Regions from separate parts of the Enterococcus sp. AMC1623 genome, predicted to be linked through region 2. Evidence: predicted binding sites of a transcription regulator. Region 2 holds the regulator's gene; each other region holds the start of a gene.
What was found. The regulator LexA, encoded in region 2, represses DNA repair genes until DNA is damaged. The targets are predictions, from matches to a motif close to CNAACANNTGTTNG.
Positions count from the first base shown of each region.

Region 1: uvrB (excinuclease ABC subunit UvrB) is a predicted target of LexA. The motif match lies at 6,377-6,390, and genes of this name have one in related genera.
Region 3: uvrC (excinuclease ABC subunit UvrC) is a predicted target of LexA. The motif match lies at 4,080-4,093, and genes of this name have one in related genera.

Region 1 covers NZ_CM177096.1:402,577-410,491, forward strand. Annotated here, with positions in the region: gene AC4BC7_RS02060 (hypothetical protein) at 1-110, shown strand, start outside; gene AC4BC7_RS02065 (efflux RND transporter periplasmic adaptor subunit) at 107-1,294, shown strand; gene AC4BC7_RS02070 (ABC transporter ATP-binding protein) at 1,295-1,978, shown strand; gene AC4BC7_RS02075 (ABC transporter permease) at 1,975-3,171, shown strand; gene AC4BC7_RS02080 (amino acid ABC transporter ATP-binding protein) at 3,317-4,054, opposite strand; partial or broken gene AC4BC7_RS02085 (amino acid ABC transporter substrate-binding protein/permease) at 4,056-6,209, opposite strand; gene uvrB (excinuclease ABC subunit UvrB) at 6,464-7,915, shown strand, end outside.
Region 2 covers NZ_CM177096.1:798,762-806,676, reverse strand. Annotated here, with positions in the region: gene AC4BC7_RS04070 (MFS transporter) at 1-856, shown strand, start outside; gene hemH (ferrochelatase) at 863-1,759, shown strand; gene lexA (transcriptional repressor LexA) at 1,830-2,447, opposite strand; gene AC4BC7_RS04055 (DUF896 family protein) at 2,621-2,863, shown strand; gene tkt (transketolase) at 2,965-4,959, shown strand; gene AC4BC7_RS04045 (glucosaminidase domain-containing protein) at 5,203-6,090, shown strand; gene cysK (cysteine synthase A) at 6,308-7,240, shown strand; gene perR (peroxide-responsive transcriptional repressor PerR) at 7,365-7,796, shown strand; gene AC4BC7_RS04030 (RidA family protein) at 7,799-7,915, shown strand, end outside.
Region 3 covers NZ_CM177096.1:1,419,456-1,427,370, reverse strand. Annotated here, with positions in the region: gene zapA (cell division protein ZapA) at 1-434, shown strand, start outside; gene AC4BC7_RS07055 (CvpA family protein) at 451-999, shown strand; gene AC4BC7_RS07050 (endonuclease MutS2) at 1,084-3,450, shown strand; gene trxA (thioredoxin) at 3,532-3,846, shown strand; gene uvrC (excinuclease ABC subunit UvrC) at 4,137-5,918, shown strand; gene AC4BC7_RS07035 (ABC transporter substrate-binding protein/permease) at 6,060-7,559, shown strand; gene AC4BC7_RS07030 (amino acid ABC transporter ATP-binding protein) at 7,575-7,915, shown strand, end outside.

The sequences.
Region 1 (7,915 bases), 400 kb from region 2:
TGACTCAAATGATGACTATCATAACCTTAGTCGTTCAAATTTTGCTAGCTTTACCAGCAATTTTAACCTTGATTTATTTATTTAAAGCAGACACCGAGGAGGAAATATGAAGAAGGAAAAACGTAAAAAATTAAGTAAAAAGAAACAAATTATAGTAAGCATAGCAGCAGCTATCGTTGCGATTTTAGTCATTGTTATGGCATATATCTATAGTCGTCCAACACAAGCAAAAGAAGATTCATATCAAGTTGTAACTCTTGCAAAGGCTAATCCACTAATCTTTAAAGGTGTTGTTACACCTGCCACCACAGAGGCTTTTTATTATGATCAATCAAAAGGTGATATATCAGATATTTTAGTCCAAAATGGTCAAGAAATTAAAGCCAATACGGCTGTTATGGCATATGAAAATAAAGCTGTTCAAGAGCAGATTGATGAACAAGAACAAAGTTTAGAAAAATTAAACTTTTCTATCCAAACGGCACAGCAAAATTTGGATAATGCCTATGTGAAAAAACAAGAAATTCAAGACAAGCTATATACGGCTTCTACACAGTTTGACAATGCTGATAACAGTACACCTGAAGGACAAGCAATTCGTCAAGAAGAACAAGTAAAAAAAGAGCAATATACGGAAGCTTTATCGGCACAAGATGATGTTATTTTACAAGCACAACAAGCATTGGATTCTGCTTATTTAGATGCGAATAGTGCGAATGAAAGTATTGAAAGTACCCAAAATAAGATGATTACTAATGTTTTTGCTAAAGGTGATGGAATTGTGACGATAGACATGAAAGGAGAGGCGAATCCTGCTGTTCCGTTGATACAAGTGATTAGTAAAGAGACGGTTGTTGAGGCCAAAGTTACAGAATATGACTATAATCGTTTGCAAAAAGATACACCAATCACAATCCAATTAACAAATGACAATACAAAAATTGATGGAACAATTACAAAAATTAATCCTCTACCTGATTCATCTGAAGCAACTCAGACGAGTATTGCGACATATACTTTTACTGTCAAACCAGCTGAAAATATTCAATATGGGTATAATTGCCAAATTATATTGCCGATAGATGAATTGCGTATTCCCGAAAGTGCTTTAGTAACCGATGAAGAACAAGTATCCGTTTTTGTTGTTAAACACGGTAAAGCACATAAGACCCCCGTTTCAATCGAAAAAAAAGATAGTTTTGTCGTTGTAAAGAAAGGGTTATCTGAAAAAGAAAAAATTATTGAAAATCCTGATAATAAACTAAGTGATGGTCAAGAAGTGACGGTGAAATAGATGATTGACTTACAGCATATCAATAAATATTATCAAAGTGAAGAAGAGAGTCTACAAGTTCTTAAAGATATTAATTTACGCATTGAATCAGGTGAAATGATTGCGATTATGGGACCTTCTGGTTCAGGAAAATCCACATTGATTAACTTATTGGGCTTTATCGATAAATCTTTCGAAGGAGAGTATTTATTTGAAGGAGAATCTTTTATTACTTGGTCAGATGACGCTCTTTCAAAAATACGTAACCAAACAGTAGGCTTTGTCTTTCAAAACTTTAGTTTGATTGAAAATAATACGGTATATGAAAATGTCGAATTACCATTGCTTTATAATGGTTATAGTTTCCATCAAACAAAACAAAAAGTTTTAGCAGCCTTGGAAATGGTAGGATTAACAGACAAAGCAACTAAATATCCTAAGCAATTATCAGGGGGACAACAACAACGAGTGGCAATTGCTCGTGCGGTAATTAATGAACCTAAATTTATTATTGCTGACGAACCAACTGGGGCTTTAGATACACATACTTCAGAAGAAATTATGAAACTTTTTGTCCAACTAAATCAAGAAAAAAAGGCTACGATTATTTTAGTTACGCATGATCCAGAGATGATTCCGTACTGCACACGTTTAATTCAAATTCGAGATGGTGCCATTATGGAAGATAAGGAGTTGAATCGATGAATATTTATGTGAATTGGCGGACATCGATTCGTTCTGTTTTTAAAAATCGTAAACGCAGCCTACTAACAATGTTTGGAATTATTATCGGTATCGCTGCAGTCATTACCATTTTAGCAATCGGTCGTGGCTTTGAGAAAGATACGATTAAAAATTTAAATAGTGGAGATTCTGATGCAATTGAAATTCAAGTGAATTTTACTCCAAAAAATGAAAGTTTATATACAAGTAACGTTAATTTTTTTAACGATACAGACCGAGAAGTTATTGGCCAAGTAACTGGAGTCAAGACGGTTACTTATCCTAAAACTGAGGGGACAATTTATAAAGAAATCAGTATTGCAGATAAAAAACAAACCAAGCAAATTTCTTTAGTAAAAAAATCGGTACAGGAAATACTTATTGGAAGAGCGTTAACTACTTATGATAATGATATAGAAAATAATGTGGTAGTTATTGATTCAGTAACCGCTAAAGATTTATATCAAACAGTTGAAAATGCATTAGAACGTGGATTTGAAATTGAAGGCCATTTATTTCAAATTGTAGGAATTTATCAAGGAAACGAAATGGAAAGTATGTTTTCGATGCCTGAGAGTAATATTTCTATTCCAGAGAAAGTTTATGAACGTTACTTTGCAAATGATTCTTCTAGTTCAACCTTAGTAGTTACTTTAGAACAAGATGCTACACCAGCAACTGTAACCACTGATGTAATTAAACGCTTAGAAGAAAAAGGGACGATGAAAGACTTTGGGGAATATATAGTTTTTGATACTGCTATGTTAACGGATGGTATCAGCCAAATATTAGGAACGATTACTTTATTTATTTCCTGTGTAGCAGGGATATCGTTATTAATTGCTGGTGTAGGAGTAATGAATATGATGTATATTTCAGTTTCTGAACGAACCAAAGAAATTGGTATTCGACGAGCTTTAGGAGCGACTCGCAATTCTATTCGTTTGCAGTTTCTTCTAGAAGGAGTAACTTTGACCTTAGTAGGCGGAATTATTGGATATGTCATTGGTATTGCTTGTGCCTATCTGATTGGTTCTTTAATCGATGTTTCAGTTTCCATTGATTTCTTTACAATAGCGTTAGCTGTAGGGGTGTCTAGTGGAATAGGTATTGTTTTTTCTGTAATGCCTGCTTCTGAAGCTGCTAAAAAAGATTTAATCGAGATTTTAAGATAGAAAAAAAGAGACAATAATATAAGACTCATTAACAGTAAAATATCCGAATGATATAGAGTGAATTACTAACCTTTTAACAGGCAGTGTATTTTCTATATCATTCGGATATTTTTATCTTGTTTTCTTTATATTACAGTCTCTTTTTTTAGATGTTTAATACTTTATCTAAGAAATCTTTGGTACGTTCATGTTGAGGATGATTGAAGAGTTGTTCTGGAGAACCATCTTCTAGGAAGTTACCGCCATCAATAAACATTACTCGATTGGCTACTTCTTTAGCAAATCCCATTTCATGCGTAACGATGACCATCGTCATTCCTTGTTTGGCTAATTTTTTCATAACGTTTAGTACATCGCCAACCATTTCTGGATCAAGTGCTGAAGTTGGTTCATCAAACAACATAATATCAGGATTCATTGCCAATGCACGAGCAATCGCCACACGTTGTTTTTGACCACCTGATAAATTATCTGGATACATATTTTTCTTATCTGCTAAGCCCACTGTTTCGAGTAATTTAGTAGCTTGTTCTTCCGCTTCTTTTTTTGAAGCGCCTTTCAAATCCATAGGAGCTAAAACAATATTTTCTAGGACAGAAAGATGAGGAAATAAGTTAAAATGTTGGAATACCATTCCGATATGTTGACGTACTTGGTTAATATTAGTTGTTTTATCCATTAAATGTGCACCATCAATGATGATATCGCCGCTTGTAGGCTCTTCTAAGCGGTTTAAACAACGTAAGAATGTAGATTTACCAGAACCAGAAGGACCGATGATACAAACGACGTCACCCTCTTTAATTGAAGTGCTGACATTATTTAAAACAGTATTATCTCCATATTTTTTTACGAGATTTTCAACAAGAATTTTTTCTTTCATCTTAGTTCACCTTCTTTTCTAACACTTTGGCAAATTTCGTTAAAGCAGTAATCACAATCAAGTACATAATAGCAATAATTAAGTAAACATACGTACTTTGCATAGTTCTTGCCACAATAATTTTACCCGTTTGTAATAATTCCACCACACCGATAACAGAAATGATTGTCGTATCTTTTAATGAGATAACAAATTGGTTCACGAAAGAAGGAATCATAATGTGAATTGCTTGTGGTAAAATTATTTTTTGCATCGTACGTAGATAAGAAAGTCCTAAGCTTCGGGAAGCTTCCATTTGCCCTTTAGGCACGGCATTAATACCACCACGAACAATTTCGGCAATATAGGCACTTGCATTGAGCGTTAAGGTAATTACTCCCGCTGCAAAGTCGGGAATTGTAACGCCAATTGCATCAGATAATCCAAAGAAGATAAAGAATGCTAATACCATCATTGGAATACCACGAATAATATCGACATAGATTGAAGCGAAGACACGTAGACCTTTAATTGGTGCTACACTAAATAGTCCAAAAATTACACCTACGACTAATGCTAAAGCAAAAGAAATCAATGCTAAAGCAATTGTTTTGCCAAGTCCTGTTAGTAAGACTTTATAGTTGTTTTTAATTAAACCAGTGAATGTTGATTCGTTCACACTACTTTCAGCTTTTTTGCCATCTTGAATGTAGCGAGAAACAATTTCATCATATTCGCCGGTACGTTTCATTTCAGCTAAGGCCTCGTTGAACATTTCTAATAATTCAGGATTTTGTCCCTTTTTAACTGCAAATCCATATTCACCACCAGATTCACGATCAATTGGCGTTTCTAATTCTTGTCCTTGAGCAATGGCGTAACCAATTACTGGGTAATCATCCATCAAAGCGTCAATTGCACCTACACGAACAGCGTCATATAATTGGTCTGCGGCATCGTAATATTTAAGATTATAGCCGTATTTATCTTTATTTTTTTCTAAGAAATCAGCACTTTCCGTACCAACTTTAGCACCAACCGTTTTGCCATCTAAATCTTCATAAGCAGTAATATCTGTTGTTCCGGTTTTAACCGCTAATTGAATACCACTTTCAAAGTAAGGCTCTGAGAAATCAAATGATTCTTTTCGTTGCTCTGTGATAGACATGCCAGCAATCATGGCGTCAGCTTGATTACCTTCGACTGCCTGGACAGCTCCAGAGAAACCGATGTGGTTAAAACGAATGTTAAATCCTTGCAATTCAGCAGCGCGATTTAATAAATCAACATCGATTCCAATGTATTGATTATTTTCATCTTGGAATTCAAATGGAGCAAAGGCTGAATCACTCGCAATGACATATAAATCTTTTTTAGGTTCGACTTTTTTCATCTCACCAGCATCTGTTTCTTCGCTACCAGAAGTGATGTATTTAGCGACAATTTTGTCGTATTCACCAGATTCTTTCATTTTCTTTAAACCAGCATTGAATTTTTCTAGCAATTCTTTATTTTCACCTTTTTTAACAGCAAAACCGTAAGAATTTCCTTTTTGGGGTTCACCAACTAATTTTAGTTGTTCCCCTTGATTGATTGCATATCCTAAAACAGGAAAGTCATCAAAGATTGCCACGACAGTTCCATTTTTAACAGCACCATATAAACCAGTTGCATCATCCTAGTTTTTGACATCAAACTCATATTTATCTTTGTTGTCTTCTAAAAAAGTTGCACTTTCTGTCCCAACTTTGGCACCGACCGTTTTACCTTTTAAATCATCCAAAGAAGTGGTTTCGTCGTCATCAGCTTTTACAGCCATTTGGATTCCACTGTCAAAATATGGATCTGAGAAATCAAAACTTTTTTTGCGTTCGTCGGTAATACTCATTCCAGCAATCATGGCATCCAGTTGATTTGATTGAACTCCTTGTACAGATGAATCGAACCCAAGAGGGCGCAAGTCAACGTCAAAATCTTGATCATCAGCGATAGCGTTCAACAAATCGATGTCGATCCCAACGTATTCATTTTTTTCGTTTTGAAATTCAAAAGGTGCAAATGTGACATCCGTCCCTATTTTATAAGTTTTTTCAGCAGCGAGTGTTGTCGCGCTTGAAAAAAAGAATAACGTCATCATAAACGAAAATAATGAAATGAATAGAGTTTTTCTTTTCATATTAAATAATTCCTCCTAAGTGTCAGATATTACAAAATTATATATCAAAGCTTTTATAGTAGGCAAGAAAATAGCCGAAATTTGCGAAAAAAATCTTTTCTTCTAACACACAATGTTAGAAATAATCGCATATCATTCTTTTTTTATTGAAAAGTTATAAAAAATAGCGAAAGTATGTTCGCTGTGTTAAAATAATAAAAGTAGACGGTCTTTATATTTAAGACCCTTTAAAGAAGAAAGAGGGCATGCATTTTATGATTGAAAGAGATACTACTCATCATTTTGAATTAGTCTCCAAATATCAACCTGCAGGAGATCAGCCAGAAGCAATTAGAGAATTGACAGAAGGGGTACAAGCAAATAAAAAAGCACAAATTTTGTTAGGTGCGACTGGTACAGGAAAAACATACACCATTTCGAATGTTATTCAAAATGTCAATAAACCTACTTTGATTATTGCTCACAATAAAACTTTAGCAGGACAATTATATGGAGAGTTTAAGGAATTTTTTCCAAACAATGCAGTAGAATATTTTGTTAGTTACTATGATTATTATCAACCAGAAGCGTATGTTCCTTCAAGTGACACTTATATCGAAAAAGATTCAAGTATTAATGATGAAATAGATAAATTACGACATTCTGCAACGAGTGCATTATTAGAACGCAATGATGTGATAGTTGTTGCTTCAGTGTCGTGTATTTTTGGTTTGGGTTCACCTATGGAATATCAAAAACAAGTCGTTTCTTTACGTGTGGGGATGGAAGTTAGTCGTGATGAAATCTTACGTTCGCTAATTGATATTCAATTTGAAAGAAATGATATCGATTTTCAACGTGGTCGTTTTCGTGTAAGAGGAGATGTCGTGGAAATTTTCCCAGCATCACGTGATGAACGAGCATTACGTGTAGAATTTTTTGGAGATGAAATTGATCGGATCCGTGAAGTAGATGCTTTAACTGGAGAAATTTTAGGAGAAACTGAACATGTATCGATTTTCCCAGCAACACACTTTTTAACTGACAGCGAACATATGGAACATGCCATTGCGTCTATTCAAAAAGAATTAGATATGAGATTGGCAATTTTAAAAGAAAATAATCAGCTGTTAGAAGCACAACGTTTAGAACAACGAACAAATTACGACATAGAGATGTTGCGAGAAATGGGCTATACTTCAGGAATTGAAAACTATTCTCGCCATATGGATGGACGAAAAGAAGGCGAACCACCGTACACATTAATCGATTTCTTCCCTGATGATTATCTTATTGTGATTGACGAATCGCATGTAACAATGCCGCAAATTAGGGGCATGTACAATGGCGACCGTGCCAGAAAGCAAATGTTGGTGGATTACGGTTTTCGTTTGCCATCGGCTTTGGATAACCGTCCGTTGCGCCTAGAAGAATTTGAAAAACATGTCAATCAAATTATTTATGTTTCAGCAACTCCAGGACCTTACGAGCATGAACAGACAGATAGTGTTGTTCAACAAATTATTCGTCCTACTGGTTTATTAGATCCCGTCATTGAAGTTCGACCAATTATGGGACAAATTGATGATTTGGTTGGTGAAATTAATGAACGTGTAGAAAAAAATGAACGGGTGTTTGTCACAACTTTAACGAAGAAAATGTCTGAAGATTTAACAGACTATTTCAAAGAATTAGGCATTAAGGTTAAATATCTGCATAGCGATATT
Region 2 (7,915 bases):
CCATGATTGGCGTAATATTTATTTTGTTATGGCATGTTTAATTGCGATTATTTTCTTACTTGCATTCTTCATTGTGCCAAAAGTAACAAACTCAGAAACAAAATCGTTTGATATCAAAGGAAACAGTTTGTTTGTATTAGCTTTACTAGCATTTAATTTATTATTAACAAGAGGGTTTTCTCGTGGTCATATCGTAGAATTAGTTGTTTATGCAGCAATTTTAATTATCGCTAGCACTTTATTTATGAAGGTAGAAACAGCACGAGAAAATGAAAAATTAGCTGTACTATTTTCACGAAAATTATGGCAAGTACCTGCGTATCGTACAAGTTTACTTGGAGGAATTACAACAGGTTTAGTGATGTCTTTATTTGCTTTCTTACCGTCATTTATTGAAATGACATTCCATCTTGATGCAAGAAAAGCAGGATCATTAATGACAGTAATGGCTGTAGGAACTTTTATTGGTTCGAAAATTGCGGGAATTTGGACAGATAGAAAAGGGGCAACACATTCTACAACAGGCACAATGATGCTAGTTTTTATTAGCTTAGTTACTATGTACTTCTCGGTTGTTTCGTTTAAAATGTTCTTGATTGCACTGTTGTTCTTTGGTATTGCGATTGGGGCATTAATGACTGTTCCGTTACAAGTATTAGTGGTAGAAGCTTCGCCTAGAGATCGTAATGCTTCTTTGAGTTTATTATCGGTTTGTAAAAAATTAGGTATGACAATTGGTATTACCATAATCGGTGTCTTGGCACATGCGACTGGTTCGCTTGGTTTTTCCCAAATGTTAATTGGTTTAATGGTTGTCACACTAATTTTTATTTTTTATATGAGAAAGAAGGCATAATTTGTCATGCAAAAACAAGCAGTTTTACTAATGAGTTATGGGACACCAAACAATACAGAAGAAATTTGGGATTATTATACCCATATTCGTCATGGGAAAGAACCTTCCCAAGAACTTTATGATGAATTAGCTGGTCGTTATGAAGAAATTGGTGGAGTTTCACCCTTAGCTCGTATCACAGAGGCGCAACGTTTAGCTGTTGAGGAAAAATTAAATGCGACTAGCGCAGTAGAGTATCATGTGTTTACTGGTTTACGTCATATTCGTCCATTTATTGAAGATGCAGTGGCAGATATTGTAGCGCAAGGATTTCAAACGATTCATGGAATGGTACTAGCACCACATGATTCTAGTTTTATTAAGCAATATCATGATCGTGTTGAAAAAGAATTGGAAGTTTATCCAGAAATTTCCTATACAGCACATCGTCACTTTTGGCAACATGAAGGATTTCAAGTATTTTGGGCTAACCAAATTCAAGCAGCATTGAATTCTGAGAAAAAGCAGAAATTTTTGTTCACGGCACATAGTTTGCCTGAGCGTCTATTGCTAAATGGCGATCCGTATGTTGATGAAATAACCGGTGCCGCTAAAGCAATTGCGCAACGTGTAGCAGGTTCATTGGACTTTGGTCATGCGTGGCAAAGTGCTGGACGTACAGCGGATAAATGGATTGGTCCACGTGTTGAAGATGTGACCGAAGAATTGTTAAAAGAAGGTTATGAAGAGATTATTTACCTACCATTTGGTTTTGTTGCAGATAATTTAGAAACACTCTATGATAATGATATTGAGTGTAAAGAATTAGTAGAAGAATTAGATGGAGAGTACCGTCGCTTAGATATGCCGAATACTCATCCCGATTTTATTAACGGTTTAGCAGCAGAAATTCTTTCAAATTAAATAAAAATGAAGAGCACTCAAAATTTAGGTTAACATTTTGGGTGCTCTTCGTTATAGATATGAAGAATTTTTAAAAGTGACGATACAAACCGACAACTAGCCCTAAAATTTTAACACTTGGTAAAATAATTGGTTCCATATAATCATTTTCCGGTTGTAATCGAATATAAGTTTTTTCTTTATAAAATCTTTTACAAGTTGCTTCATCTTCATCAGTCATAGCAATAACAATATCGCCATTTCCAGCAATGTCTTGTTTTCTTACAATTACTTGATCACCATCTAGAATGCCAGCATTAATCATGCTTTCGCCGCGAATGGTTAACATAAATAATTGGCCACTATCTTCAACTAGATTAGGAGGGATTGGGAAAAAATCAGAAGCCTCTTCTACTGCTAAAATGGGTTCACCAGCAGTTACTACACCTAACAAAGGGATTTTTTGTTGTTGAGCACCGATTGTTTCTAAGCCCAGTGTGGTTAATTCAATGGCTCGAGGTTTTGTAGGGTCTCTTTGGATTAAGCCTTTTTTTTCTAAACGTGATAAATGACCATGAACAGTTGATGTAGAGGAAAGTTGCACAGCTTCACCAATTTCTCTCACTGTAGGTGGATACCCTTTTTCACTGACTCGAGTATGAATAAATTTTAAAACTTCAAGTTGTCGGTTTTCTGTACGTTTTGCCAAAACGAACACCTTCTTTCCTTTATTTGAATCATTATAAAATGAAAAATATGACTAGTTTTATTAAACGTAGTGTAACATATGCTCTGAAAAAAATCAAACAAACGTTCGGTTTCTGTTTTGATTGTTTTTTTTGATTGTTTTGTATAAGATGGAAAAGAAAGGAGCTTGATATCATGTTATCCAAAGAAAAATTAGATAGAATTAATGAGTTAGCTAAAAAGAAAAAAACAGAAGGACTTACTGAAAAGGAACAAGCAGAACAGCAAACATTAAGACGAGAGTATATTACAGCTTTTCGTGGTGGGATGAAGCACCATATTGAAGGGATGAAAGTAGTCGATCCAGAAGGCAATGATGTGACGCCGGAAAAACTAAAACAAATTCAAAAAGCGAAAGGTTTACACAATAGAAAGTAAAATAAAAGATACCGATGCAAAAAGTATTGATAATTGCAGAGGTATCTTTTATAATAGATATGTAATATAGGTAAAAAAAACCTAAATAGGAGGCGTTAGTATTGTTTGATAAAATTGATCAACTTGGTGTTGATACGCTACGTACATTAAGTATTGATGCGGTACAAAAAGCAAATTCGGGACATCCAGGACTACCAATGGGGGCTGCTCCAATGGCCTACGCATTATGGACAAAACATTTGAAAGTAAATCCAAAAACTTCTCGTAATTGGGTCGATCGTGATCGTTTTGTGCTTTCGGCAGGACATGGTTCAGCGTTATTATATAGCTTATTGCATTGCGCAGGTTATGATGTAACGACCGATGATTTGAAAAACTTCCGTCAATGGGATAGCCGTACACCAGGGCATCCAGAAGTTGGCCATACAGATGGCGTCGAAGCAACGACTGGACCACTGGGACAAGGGATTGCCATGGCAGTCGGAATGGCAATGGCTGAAGCTCATTTAGCTGCTACTTACAATCGTGAGAAATTTAACGTGATTGATCATTACACCTATGGACTTTGTGGAGATGGTGATTTAATGGAAGGTGTTTCTCAAGAAGCAGCTTCAATGGCAGGTCATATGAAATTAGGAAAATTAATTGTATTATATGATTCAAATGATATTTCCTTAGATGGTCCAACATCAAAAGCGTTCACAGAAAATGTCGGACAACGTTTTGAAGCTTACGGTTGGCAACATATCCTTGTAGAAGAAGGAACAGATTTAGAAGCGATTTCTAAAGCGATTGAAGAAGCGCAAGCAGAAACAGAGAAACCAACCTTGATTGAAGTGAAAACTGTCATCGGGTTTGGCGCACCAAATGCAGGTACCTCTTCTGTTCATGGTGCACCGTTAGGAGCAGAAGGCATTCAAGCAGCGAAAAAAGCGTACGGCTGGGACTATCCTGAATTTTCTGTACCTGAAGAAGTTGCAGCACGTTTTAAAGAAACAATGGTCGACAAAGGTGCTGAGTATGAAGCAGCTTGGAATGAATTATTTGCAGCATACGAAACCGCTTATCCAGAATTAGCCAACCAATTCAACCAAGCTTTTGCCGGAGAATTGCCAGAAAATTGGGAAGCAGAATTACCAACTTATGAAGTGGGATCAAGTCAAGCTAGCCGTGTGTCAAGTAAAGACATGATTCAAGCGTTATCAAAAGCTGTCCCTAGTTTATGGGGTGGTTCAGCCGATCTATCTGCCTCAAACAATACGATGGTCGCTGCTGAAAAAGATTTCGAACCCGGACAATACGAAGGCCGTAATATTTGGTTTGGTGTTCGTGAATTTGCGATGGCAGCTGCGATGAACGGGATTCAATTACATGGAGGCACACGTGTTTATGGCGGAACGTTCTTTGTTTTCGTTGATTACTTACGTCCAGCGGTACGTTTGTCAGCGATTCAAAATATTCCCGTTACTTACGTGTTAACACACGACTCTGTAGCAGTTGGGGAAGATGGACCAACCCATGAACCAGTAGAACAATTATCTAGCTTACGTAGTATGCCAAATGTGCAAGTGATTCGTCCAGCGGATGGGAATGAAACACGTGCCGCTTGGAAATTAGCCATGACATCAGCGGATAAACCAACTGTTTTAGTATTAAGTCGTCAAAACTTACCAGTCATTGAAGGGACAAAAGAAAATGCCGATGAAAATGTAGCCAAAGGTGGGTATGTCATTTCGGCTCAAAAAGGAGACAAACCAGAAGGTATTTTAATTGCGACTGGTTCAGAAGTCAACTTAGCTGTGGAAGCACAAAAAGTGCTAGCTGAAGAAGGAATTGACGTATCGGTTGTTTCTTTACCAAGTTTTGATTTGTTTGACGAACAATCAGATGAGTACAAAGCTTCTGTTTTAGTTCCAGGCGTGAAAAAACGTGTGGCAATTGAAGCAGGTTCCTCATTTGGTTGGGCAAAATATGTGAAGTGCCATGGAAAAACCATTACGATTGATCATTTTGGTGCATCTGCCCCTGGTGATAAAGTCTTAGCTGAATTTGGCTTCACTGTTGAAAATGTTGTAAATACATTTAAATCAATTTAATAAAAAAGAGGGCAGATTCGCCCTCTTTTTTTGTTTTATGGAGAAATATTATACATCTTATTGAAAGTTTTTTTAAAAACTTTTTGTAATGTGGAAGTTGATAAATCAGACTTTATGTTCGTTTTTTTTAAAAGACTTGAACAAAAAAATTGTTTTCATTGGCATTTTGTCATACAATGGCTTTATCATTAGATTGTATGGTTTTTTTCATATAGTTTTCGAAAAGCTTTTTAGGAGGATGTTATGACTTACAAAACACGTAGTGAGCGCCATCAAAAAATACAAAGGAAATATACTTTAAATCGAAAAGCAGTATTACCTTTATTAGGCACAGGATTAGTGTTAGCTCCGACTACTATGGCAATGGTTCCTCAGCAAGTGGAAGCACAAGAATATGCTACTGAAAATGGGGCGCAAGGGTTAATCAACCAGATTGGTGCAACTGCTCAACAAATTGCAGCAAGCAACGATTTATATGCATCTGTAATGATTGCTCAAGCTTTATTAGAAAGTGGCAATGGAACATCACTGTTATCTTCAGCTCCACATTACAATTTGTTTGGTATTAAAGCGTATGGTTCTGAACCATCTATTTGGTTAGGAACACAAGAATACATTAATGGGCAATGGGTCTCTATGAATGAACCATTTAGAGTATATGGCTCTTATTGGGAATCTCTACAAGATCATGCCGCATTATTAAGAAGTACAAGCTATTCCACAGGCGTTTCTAATTATAGTGGTACATGGAAAAGTCAAACTACTAGTTTTTACGATGCTACAGCATATTTGACTGGTCGTTATGCTACAGACCCAACATATAACCAAAAATTGAATTGGTTAATTGAAACATATAATTTAACTAGCTTTGATACTCCTTCACAAGTAGTAACTACTTATGTAGAACCTGAACAAACTGGTTATGTAACTGAGACAGCTACCGCAGAAACTGGTTATACAGAAACAGCGTATACTGAACCAGCTTATGCAAGTAGTGGCACGCATACTGTGGTTGCAGGAGATACATTATGGGACATTGCAAATGCTTATGGTACTTCTGTAGATCAATTAATGGCTAATAATGGATTGACTGATGGACTAATTGTCGTAGGACAACAATTAGTTGTTTAATTCTTAGGTGAACAATAAAAACAATCATAACAATTTAAGAGGAGCCTTTCGCTCCCCTTAAATTGTTTTTTTGTTTAGCTAATAAGATTAAAAAATGATAGATGCTAGCTATCACTATCGATAAATTGATGATTTGTATTTTTATTGTTCTTAAAAGAATTTGCTATCAAGTCATGAATTCGCTACAATGAGTTATAAATAAAGGAGGAGAGTCGAAATGAGTGAGATTTATCAATCGATTACAGAACTTGTTGGCAATACCCCTATCGTAAAATTAAATAATATTGTACCTGAAGGAGCAGCGGATATTTATGTGAAGCTGGAATCATTTAACCCAGGTAGCAGTGTCAAAGATCGTATTTCTTTAAGTATGATTGAGCAAGCAGAAAAAGATGGTCTTCTAAAAGCTGGCGATACAATTATCGAACCAACGTCTGGTAATACAGGTATTGGTTTAGCAATGATTGGAGCGGCCAAAGGGTATCGTGTGGTGTTAGTGATGCCAGAAACAATGAGTATTGAACGACGTAAACTAATGCAAGCATATGGAGCAGAATTACTTCTTACTCCAGGCACAGAAGGTATTTCTGGATCTATTAACAAAGCGAAAGAATTAGCAGCTGAAAATGGCTATTTTATGCCATTACAATTTGATAATCCAGCAAATCCAGCAATTCACGAAGCAACTACTGGTAAAGAAATTATTCAAGCATTTGGCGAACAAGGATTAGATGCTTTTGTTGCTGGAATTGGGACAGGTGGAACAATTACAGGAGCTGGTCGTGCATTAAAAGATGCGTATCAAGAAATTAAAATTTATGGCGTTGAACCAGCGGAATCAGCAATTTTGAGCGGAAACCAGCCAGGGCCACATAAAATTCAAGGAATCGGGACAGGTTTTGTACCTGCTGTTTTAGATGTGGAAATATTTGATGAGGTTTTGGCAGTCTCAAGTGATGATGCCATAGCAACCGCTCGTGAAGTTGGCGTGACAGAAGGTATTCTTGTCGGGATTTCATCAGGAGCCGCTATCAATGCGGCATTACGTGTCGCTCAAGCACTAGGAGCAGGTAAAAAAGTTTTAGCGATTGTTCCTGATAATGGTGAACGGTACTTATCAACGGCATTATATCAGTTTGATGAAGCTTAATTGTTGGATAAAAATAGAAACCTATTCTTGTTGGCGCAAGAATAGGTTTTTTTGATATAAATTGCTAGAAAAAAAGAGAGAGTCATAGTATGATAAAAAAAGATAGAAGAATGGAGGGAATCCTGTGACGACTTTTGATGATGCATTGAACCATTTAAAAGAAGAAAATATTCGCATCACACCACAACGGATCGCCATTTTAGAATTTTTAGCAAATGCCAAAACTCATCCAACTGCTGAAGATATTTATCAAGCAATTGCTGTGAAATTTCCTGGTATGAGTGTTGCAACTGTTTATAATAATTTACGATTATTTACAGAAATCGGCTTTGTTAAAGAAATGAATTATGGTGACGCTTCTAGTCGTTTTGATTTTCATACAGATCCTCATTATCATGCTATTTGCAAACAATGCGGAAAAATTGCAGATTTTCATTATCCAGGACTTGAAGACGTTGAGATGGCTGCTCAACAATTGACTGGTTATACAATTAGTTCACATCGTTTAGAAGTTTATGGAGTGTGTCCTGATTGTCAAAAAGGAGGAAATAATTAAATATGCGTATTATTCAAACGAACAAAGCACCTCAAGCAATTGGCCCATATGTTCAAGGTCGTATTGCTAATGGATTTTTATTTGCATCTGGTCAGGTACCATTGAATCCAGAAAACGGT
Region 3 (7,915 bases), 620 kb from region 2:
CGCAAAAGAAACGTTATAAAGCTATTATCGATAATCAAAGCTACACAATTATCGGTCCAGAAAGTTCACAGCATATGGATCGAGTCACACAACTTGTCAATGCGCAACTGAATGAAATAAAAGCTATTTCAACACATATCGATACAGAGCAAGCAGCAATATTGTTGGCAATCAATGCAATTTCTGATCAATTGAAAAAACAAGAACAACTTCTTTTGCTTAAAAAGAAAAATGAAGAACTCCAACAAAAGGCAATCCGCGTTGTCGAATTGGAAAATCGGATTCAACGAATTGAAGCAATCGAAGTCGAAGCCAAAGAAGTTCTTGAACGAACAGGACAGTCAGATAAAAAAATTCGGAATCACGTTGAAGCTCAACAAATTTTGAATGAAGAACGCAAACGAACGATACAGCAAAAAGCCTCACAGGGGTAGCAGAAAGGATACTTGAATGATTGGATTTTTACTCTTTTTAATTCTACTTTTCGCTTTTTATGAAGGTGCTAGAAGAAGAACTACTTTACAATTGGTTTATTTTGGAGGTTTTGTTCTCTCTTATTGGGTTGCAAAACATTTTTACCAACCACTGGGGGAGAAATTGGAATTGTACGTTCCATATTTATCTGTTTCGCCAGACACTAAAATGGTTTTTTATAGCCAAGAACTGTCGTTTGATTTAGATCAAGCCTATTATGCAGGAGTGGCGTTTATTACTTTAATGGTTCTCGGTTGGTTAGTTACAAAACTAATTGGCGTAATCTTAAGAGATTTACGTTTTAGAAATAGTTTATTTGAATATGATTGGGTGGTTGCAGGTGTTTTGAATGTGATGATTGTCTACACATTTATTTTCTTAGTTTTATTCCTGTTAACAACTATTCCATTCGATGCTATCCAACAGTTATTTGAAAAGAGTGGATCAATGAGGTTTATCATTGAAAAATCTCCATTCCTATCAAAACCATTCTATCAACTATGGATCACAGATATTATTCGCTAAAAAAGTAGAGCAGCTGTGTTGTTAATCAACCCTGCTCTCTTTTATTGGCAACAAAATGAATGAAGAAATGTAGGTGAATAATGAATGAATAAACGGATTTTAGAAACACTAGAGTTCAATCAAGTAAAACAACAGATTTCGCAATATTTAGTGACTGCCCAAGGACAAGAAGAATTGCGTGATTTATTGCCCGTAACAGATATACAAGTCATTACTGCTTGGTTAGAAGAAACAGAAGATGGGATTAAAGCGCAACGTCTGCGTGGCGGAATCCCTGTACCTAAAATTGAAAATATTCGTCCCCATATGAAACGAATTGAGATTGGGGCGGATTTGAATGGTATCGAATTAGCACAAGTCTCACGAGTTTTATCAACAACGAATGAAGTCAAACGTTTTTTAGAAGATTTACGTGATAGCGAAATTGAATTTCAACGTTTGTACGATTGGGAAGAACAGCTGACGACGTTACCTGAATTAAGTCGTCGATTAAAAACCGCAATTGATGAAGATGGACGTGTGACTGACGATGCTTCATCCGAATTACGAATCATTCGTGGCAATATTCGTCGTAGTGAACAAACGATTCGAGAGAGTCTTGATAATATTGTCCGTGGAAGTAATGCTCGTTATTTAAGTGACGCGATTGTTACTATGCGTAATGAACGTTATGTAATTCCTGTAAAACAAGAATATCGTGGGATTTTTGGAGGTGTTGTTCATGATCAAAGTGCTTCAGGACAAACCTTATTTATTGAACCTCGTCAAATCGTCGAATTAAATAATCGATTGCGTCAGCACCAAATTGCAGAGCGTAATGAAATTTCTCGTATTTTATCTGAATTGTCTGCGGAATTAGTTCCGTATCGTAAAGATATTCTTCATAATGCGTATGTTATTGGAAAATTTGATTTTATGAACGGAAAAGCACGCTTTGCAAAAGAACTAAAAGCTGTTGTTCCAGCGATTAGTGAAGAAAATCATGTCTTATTTAAACAAGCGCGTCATCCATTAATCGATCAAGAAAAAGTCGTAGCAAATGATATTTTGATTGGAGACGAGTATCAAGCAGTTGTAATCACCGGTCCGAATACAGGTGGTAAAACAATTACTTTAAAAACACTAGGTTTACTACAATTAATGGGGCAATCTGGTTTGCCTATTCCTGTTGATGAAGAAAGTCAAATGGGAATTTTTAAAGAAATTTTTGCCGATATTGGCGATGAACAATCAATTGAGCAGAGTTTGTCTACATTCTCTTCACATATGACCAATATCGTTGCGATTTTAGATAAGGTAGATAGTGACAGCTTAGTTTTGTTTGATGAATTAGGTGCGGGGACTGACCCTCAAGAAGGGGCAGCTTTAGCCATTGCAATTTTAGATGAAATTGGAGCAAAGTCTGCTTATGTCATGGCAACAACGCATTATCCTGAATTAAAAGTCTATGGTTATAACCGACCTAAAACAGTGAACGCTTCAATGGAATTTGATGTGGATACGTTAAGTCCAACTTATCGTTTACTAATCGGTGTTCCAGGCCGTAGTAATGCCTTTGAGATTTCAAAACGACTTGGCTTGACAGGTCACATTATTGATGCGGCCAAACAAATTATGGACGGCGAAAGTCAAGATTTGAACGACATGATTGCCGACTTAGAAAATCGTCGTAAAATGGCCGAAACAGAATATTTGGAAGTTCGTCAATATGTTGATGAAGCCCAACGCTTGCATAAAGAATTACAGGATGCGTATGGTTATTTCTTTGAAGAACGTGAAAAAGAACTAGCGAAAGCGCGTCAAAAAGCCAATCAAATTGTAGAAGAAGCGAAAGAAGAATCCGAGAAAATTATCTCAGATATTCGTAAGATGCAATTAACAGGTGGACAAGCTCGCGTAAAAGAACATGAGTTAATTGATGCTAAAACACGTCTTTCCGATTTACATCAAGAAGAAAACCATTTGAAGAAAAACAAAGTCTTGAAAAAAGCCAAACAAGCGAAAAAGTTAAAAGCAGGCGATGAAGTTCTAGTAACTTCTTATGGACAACGTGGTGAATTGATTAAGCAAACCTCAAATGGACAATGGGAAGTTCAACTAGGCATTCTAAAAATGAAAGTTGATGAAGCAGATATTCAACCTGTTGCCCCTGTAAAAGAACCGGTTCAACGAATTGTGAATACTGTTCGTTCAGCAGATAGTTCTCATGTCTCCAATCAATTAGATTTACGTGGCAAACGTTACGAAGAAGCATTAAATGAAGTCGACCAATATTTAGATGCCGCAATTTTAGCTGGTTATCCCCAAGTAACAGTCGTTCATGGAAAGGGAACCGGTGCTTTACGCCAAGGAATCATTGAGTATCTAAAAAATCATCGCAGTGTAAAAAGTTATGAATTTGCTCCAGCAAACCAAGGTGGTAATGGAGCAACAATCGTGAAATTTAAATAACTTATCAAGAGTAAGCAAGATAGTTTTCAAGTGTAAATGAAGATGCTATACTTTTGATATTGAATATTGGAGGTTACAAAAATGGCAAAAAATATTACAGATGCAACATTCGCTGAAGAAACAGATAAAGGTTTAGTATTAATTGACTTTTGGGCAACTTGGTGTGGACCTTGCCGTATGCAAGCACCAATTTTAGAACAATTAGCTGAAAATTATGATGAAGATGAATTCAAAATCGTAAAAATGGATGTTGATGAAAACCCAGAAACACCTGCATCATTTGGTGTAATGAGCATTCCAACGTTAATCTTGAAAAAAGACGGCCAAGTCGTTGATAAAGCAATCGGTGTCCAAACAAAAGAACAAATCGAAGCAATGATTGCACCACACATGTAAGAAAGAGAACCTGAGATGTATGACACATCTCAGGTTTTTTACTGCGAATCACTATGATTCGCCGACTGAAAGGAGAGCGAGAATAGCTGATGAGCAGTACTAGTCGAACGAAGCGAGAGTAGTTACCCGTAAGGAATCACTATGATTCGCCGACTGGAAGGAGAGCGAGAATAGCTATTATTTTACTTTATCACAGCAAGCATTAAACAAATTTACATAAAACTAAAACACTACGAACGGATGTTCCGATGTGCTATAATAATACAGAAAGAACGGAGGATGTCGTTTGCATGAATGAGCAAATTAAAAATAAATTAGCCTTATTACCTGATCAACCTGGATGTTATTTGATGAAAGATAAAAATGGCACGATTATTTATGTCGGAAAAGCGAAAATTTTAAAAAATCGTGTCCGTTCTTATTTTACCGGAAGTCATGATACCAAGACGGAGCGTTTAGTCAGTGAAATTGAAGATTTTGAATATATTGTAACGGAATCTAACATTGAAGCATTGTTGTTGGAGATTAATCTAATTAAGAAAAATGATCCTAAATACAATATCATGTTAAAAGATGATAAAACGTATCCGTTTATTAAAATTACGAACGAAGCTTATCCACGACTGTTAATTACTCGTAAAGTTTTAAAAGATAAAGCACTTTATTTTGGCCCGTATCCTGATGTGCGTGCGGCAAATGAAACGAAAAAATTATTAGATCGGTTATTTCCCTTACGCAAATGTAAAGTATTGCCGAAAGAAGTTTGCTTATATTATCATATGGGACAATGTTTGGCACCGTGTGTCTTTGATGTACCTAAAGAAACTTACACAGAGATGGTAAAAGAAATCAAGCAGTTTTTAAGTGGCGGCCATAGTCAGATTCAAGCTGATTTAGAAGCTAAAATGAATGATGCTGCAATGAATATGGAATTTGAAAAAGCTGCGGAATATCGTGATCAAATTCGAGCGATTGAAACTGTTATGACTCGCCAAAAAATGACTCAAACAGATTTGATGGACCGAGATGTGTTTGGTTATTCAGTAGATAAAGGCTGGATGTGTGTACAGGTATTTTTTGTACGCCAAGGAAAGTTAATTGAACGCGATGTGTCTATTTTTCCTTTTTATAATGAAGCAAGCGAAGATTTTCTAACGTATATTGGTCAATTTTACCAAGAAAATGAACATATTATTCCCAAAGAAGTCTTGATTCCGGATGACATTGATCAAGAAAGTGTGCAAGCACTACTGGAAACAAAAATTTTACAGCCCAAACGTGGCGAAAAGAAGAAACTCGTCGAATTAGCGAGCAAAAATGCCAAGGTTGCTTTATCTGAGAAATTTGATTTAATCCAACGCAAGGAAGAACGAACGATTGGTGCTGTTGAGAAATTGGGCAATGTCATGGGCATTCCGACGCCAACACGGATTGAAGCATTTGATAACTCAAATATTATGGGAACGGATCCGGTTTCGGCAATGGTTGTTTTTATTGATGGGAAACCTGCTAAAAATGAATATCGTAAATATAAAATTAAAACGGTCAAAGGTCCCGATGATTATGCGTCCATGCGTGAAGTGATTTATCGCCGATATGCTCGTGTTTTAAAAGAAAATCTGCCATTCCCCGATTTGATTATCATTGATGGTGGCAAAGGACAAGTAGATGTTGCGAGAGATGTGTTAGAAAATCAATTAGGTTTAGATATTCCAATTGCTGGTTTAGCCAAGAATGATAAACACAAAACGAGTGAAATGTTATTTGGTTCCGAATTAGCAGTGGTGCCTTTAGAACGTAATTCAGCGGAATTCTTTTTACTTCAGCGGATTCAAGATGAAGTGCATCGGTTTGCAATTACTTTCCATCGCCAACTACGTAGCAAAAATAGTTTTTCATCTCGTTTAGACGGAATTGAGGGCTTAGGACCTAAACGAAAGAAAATGTTATTAAAAGAATTTAAATCTCTGAAAAAAATTCAAGAAGCAACAATAGAAGAGCTACAAGCACATGGATTACCAGAAAAAGTTGCTCAAAATGTCTATCATGAATTACATCAAGAAGAAAGCTAGCTTTTGAAGCTGGCTTTTTTTTTCTTGGCAAAAATTCAGAAAATTAAAACATTTCCTTGAAAAAGTTGTTGAAAATGAACTATAATACGAGGAAGGAAAATGAATAATTATAAAAATATTCATTAATTAGGAGGTTTACCTATGAGAAAAAAGGTAATTGGTTTAATAGGTATGTTAGTGGTTTTTCTACCTATGTTATGGAGTGTAGATGTTTTTGCACAGACAGATGATTCATTACAAAAAGTCTTAGATCGTGGGACATTAATAGTAGGAACATCAGCAGATAATCCACCCAAAGAATACATTCGTATGAACAATGGGAAAGAAGAGATTGTTGGATTTGATATTGATATTGCTAAGAAAATTGCTGAAGAATTAGGTGTAGAATTAGAAATTACCAATATGAAATTTGATGGATTGGTACCAAGTGTTCAAGCGGGTGAATTTGATATGGCCTTAGCTGGATTTAATCCGACACCTGAACGAAAAGAAGTTATTAGTTTTTCAGATAGTTATCATAATTTGCCTTTTGTTATTTTGACAACTAAAGATAAGGAAGAGCAGTTTACGTCACTTGACTCACTAACAGGCAAAGAAGTAGCGGCTCAAAAAGGTTCAACACAAGAAACAATTTTACATGACTACATTGGTCATGCACATCCAGTTTCTTTAGGGAAGTTGCCTGAAGTAATTGCCGAAATCAATGCTGGAACGGTTGATGCGGGCGTTGTGGGTTACTTAGCTGCACGAAATTATTTGGATATTTATCCGAATCTTGTGATTGCTGATATTGAAATTGAGGTACCAGAAGAAAAAACAGCACAATCAATTGCTTTTCCAAAAGAAAGTCAAACATTGATTACGGAAGTCAATCGAATTATTGCTGATATGCAAGAAGAAGGCTTGATTGAAGAACTTCTCGAAAAAAATATTGAAGAAGCCAAAGCAGGCGATATCGATTCACGGAGTACCTTGCAAATTTATGGCCCACTTTTCTTAAAAGGTGCGTTGACCACAATAGGTGTAGCTTTTGTCTGTGTGATTGCAGGAACATTATTAGGAATATTGGTGGCATTATTACGTCTATCAACGAATAAGATTATCAGTAGTATTGCTTATTTTTATATTCAAGTCCTACGAGGCACACCAGCCTTGCTACAAGTCTTTATCTTTTATTTTGGTCTATCTACGTTACTGAAAATCCCAGCGATTCATATTTGGGATATTAATATTGCTCGATTGATTCCTGGTTGTATTGCATTATCCATTAATTCAAGTGCGTATGTTGCTGAGATTATTCGTTCAGGAATCAATGCAGTGGATAGTGGACAAATGGAAGCCGGCTATTCACTTGGCTTAGATCGCCGAACAACAATGAAAGAAATCATTTTGCCGCAAGCAATCCGTAACATTCTACCCGCTTTAGGAAATGAATTTGTATCGATGATTAAAGAGACTTCACTTCTATCAGTAATTGCCGTATCCGAATTAATGTTTGTTGCCGATACCGTTAAAGCAGCAACTTATCGTACAATGGAAGCATTATTGATTGCAGCCGTTATTTACTTCATTATTACATGGAGTGTTTCTTGGTTAGTCTCACGATTTGAAAAAAGACTAGCCCGTTCATCAAAAATTTAGAAGGAGATGAAAGAAATGACAGAGTTGATTAAAGTAGTTGATTTGCATAAAGCATTTGGTGATAACCAAGTATTAAATGGAATTGATACAACCATCCAAAAAGGAGAAGTCGTAGTAGTCATCGGTCCTTCTGGTTCAGGAAAGAGTACATTTTTACGTTGTTTAAATTTATTAGAAGTGCCGACAAAAGGGTCGATTATTTTTGAAAATCAAGAATTAACTGATCCAAAAATTGATATTTTTAAAATTCGCGAAAAATTAGGAATGGTTTTCCAATCCTTCAATTTATTTCCGCATAAAACAGTAATGGAAAATATTTGTTTAGCACCGGTAAAAGTTGGCTTGCGAACACCTGA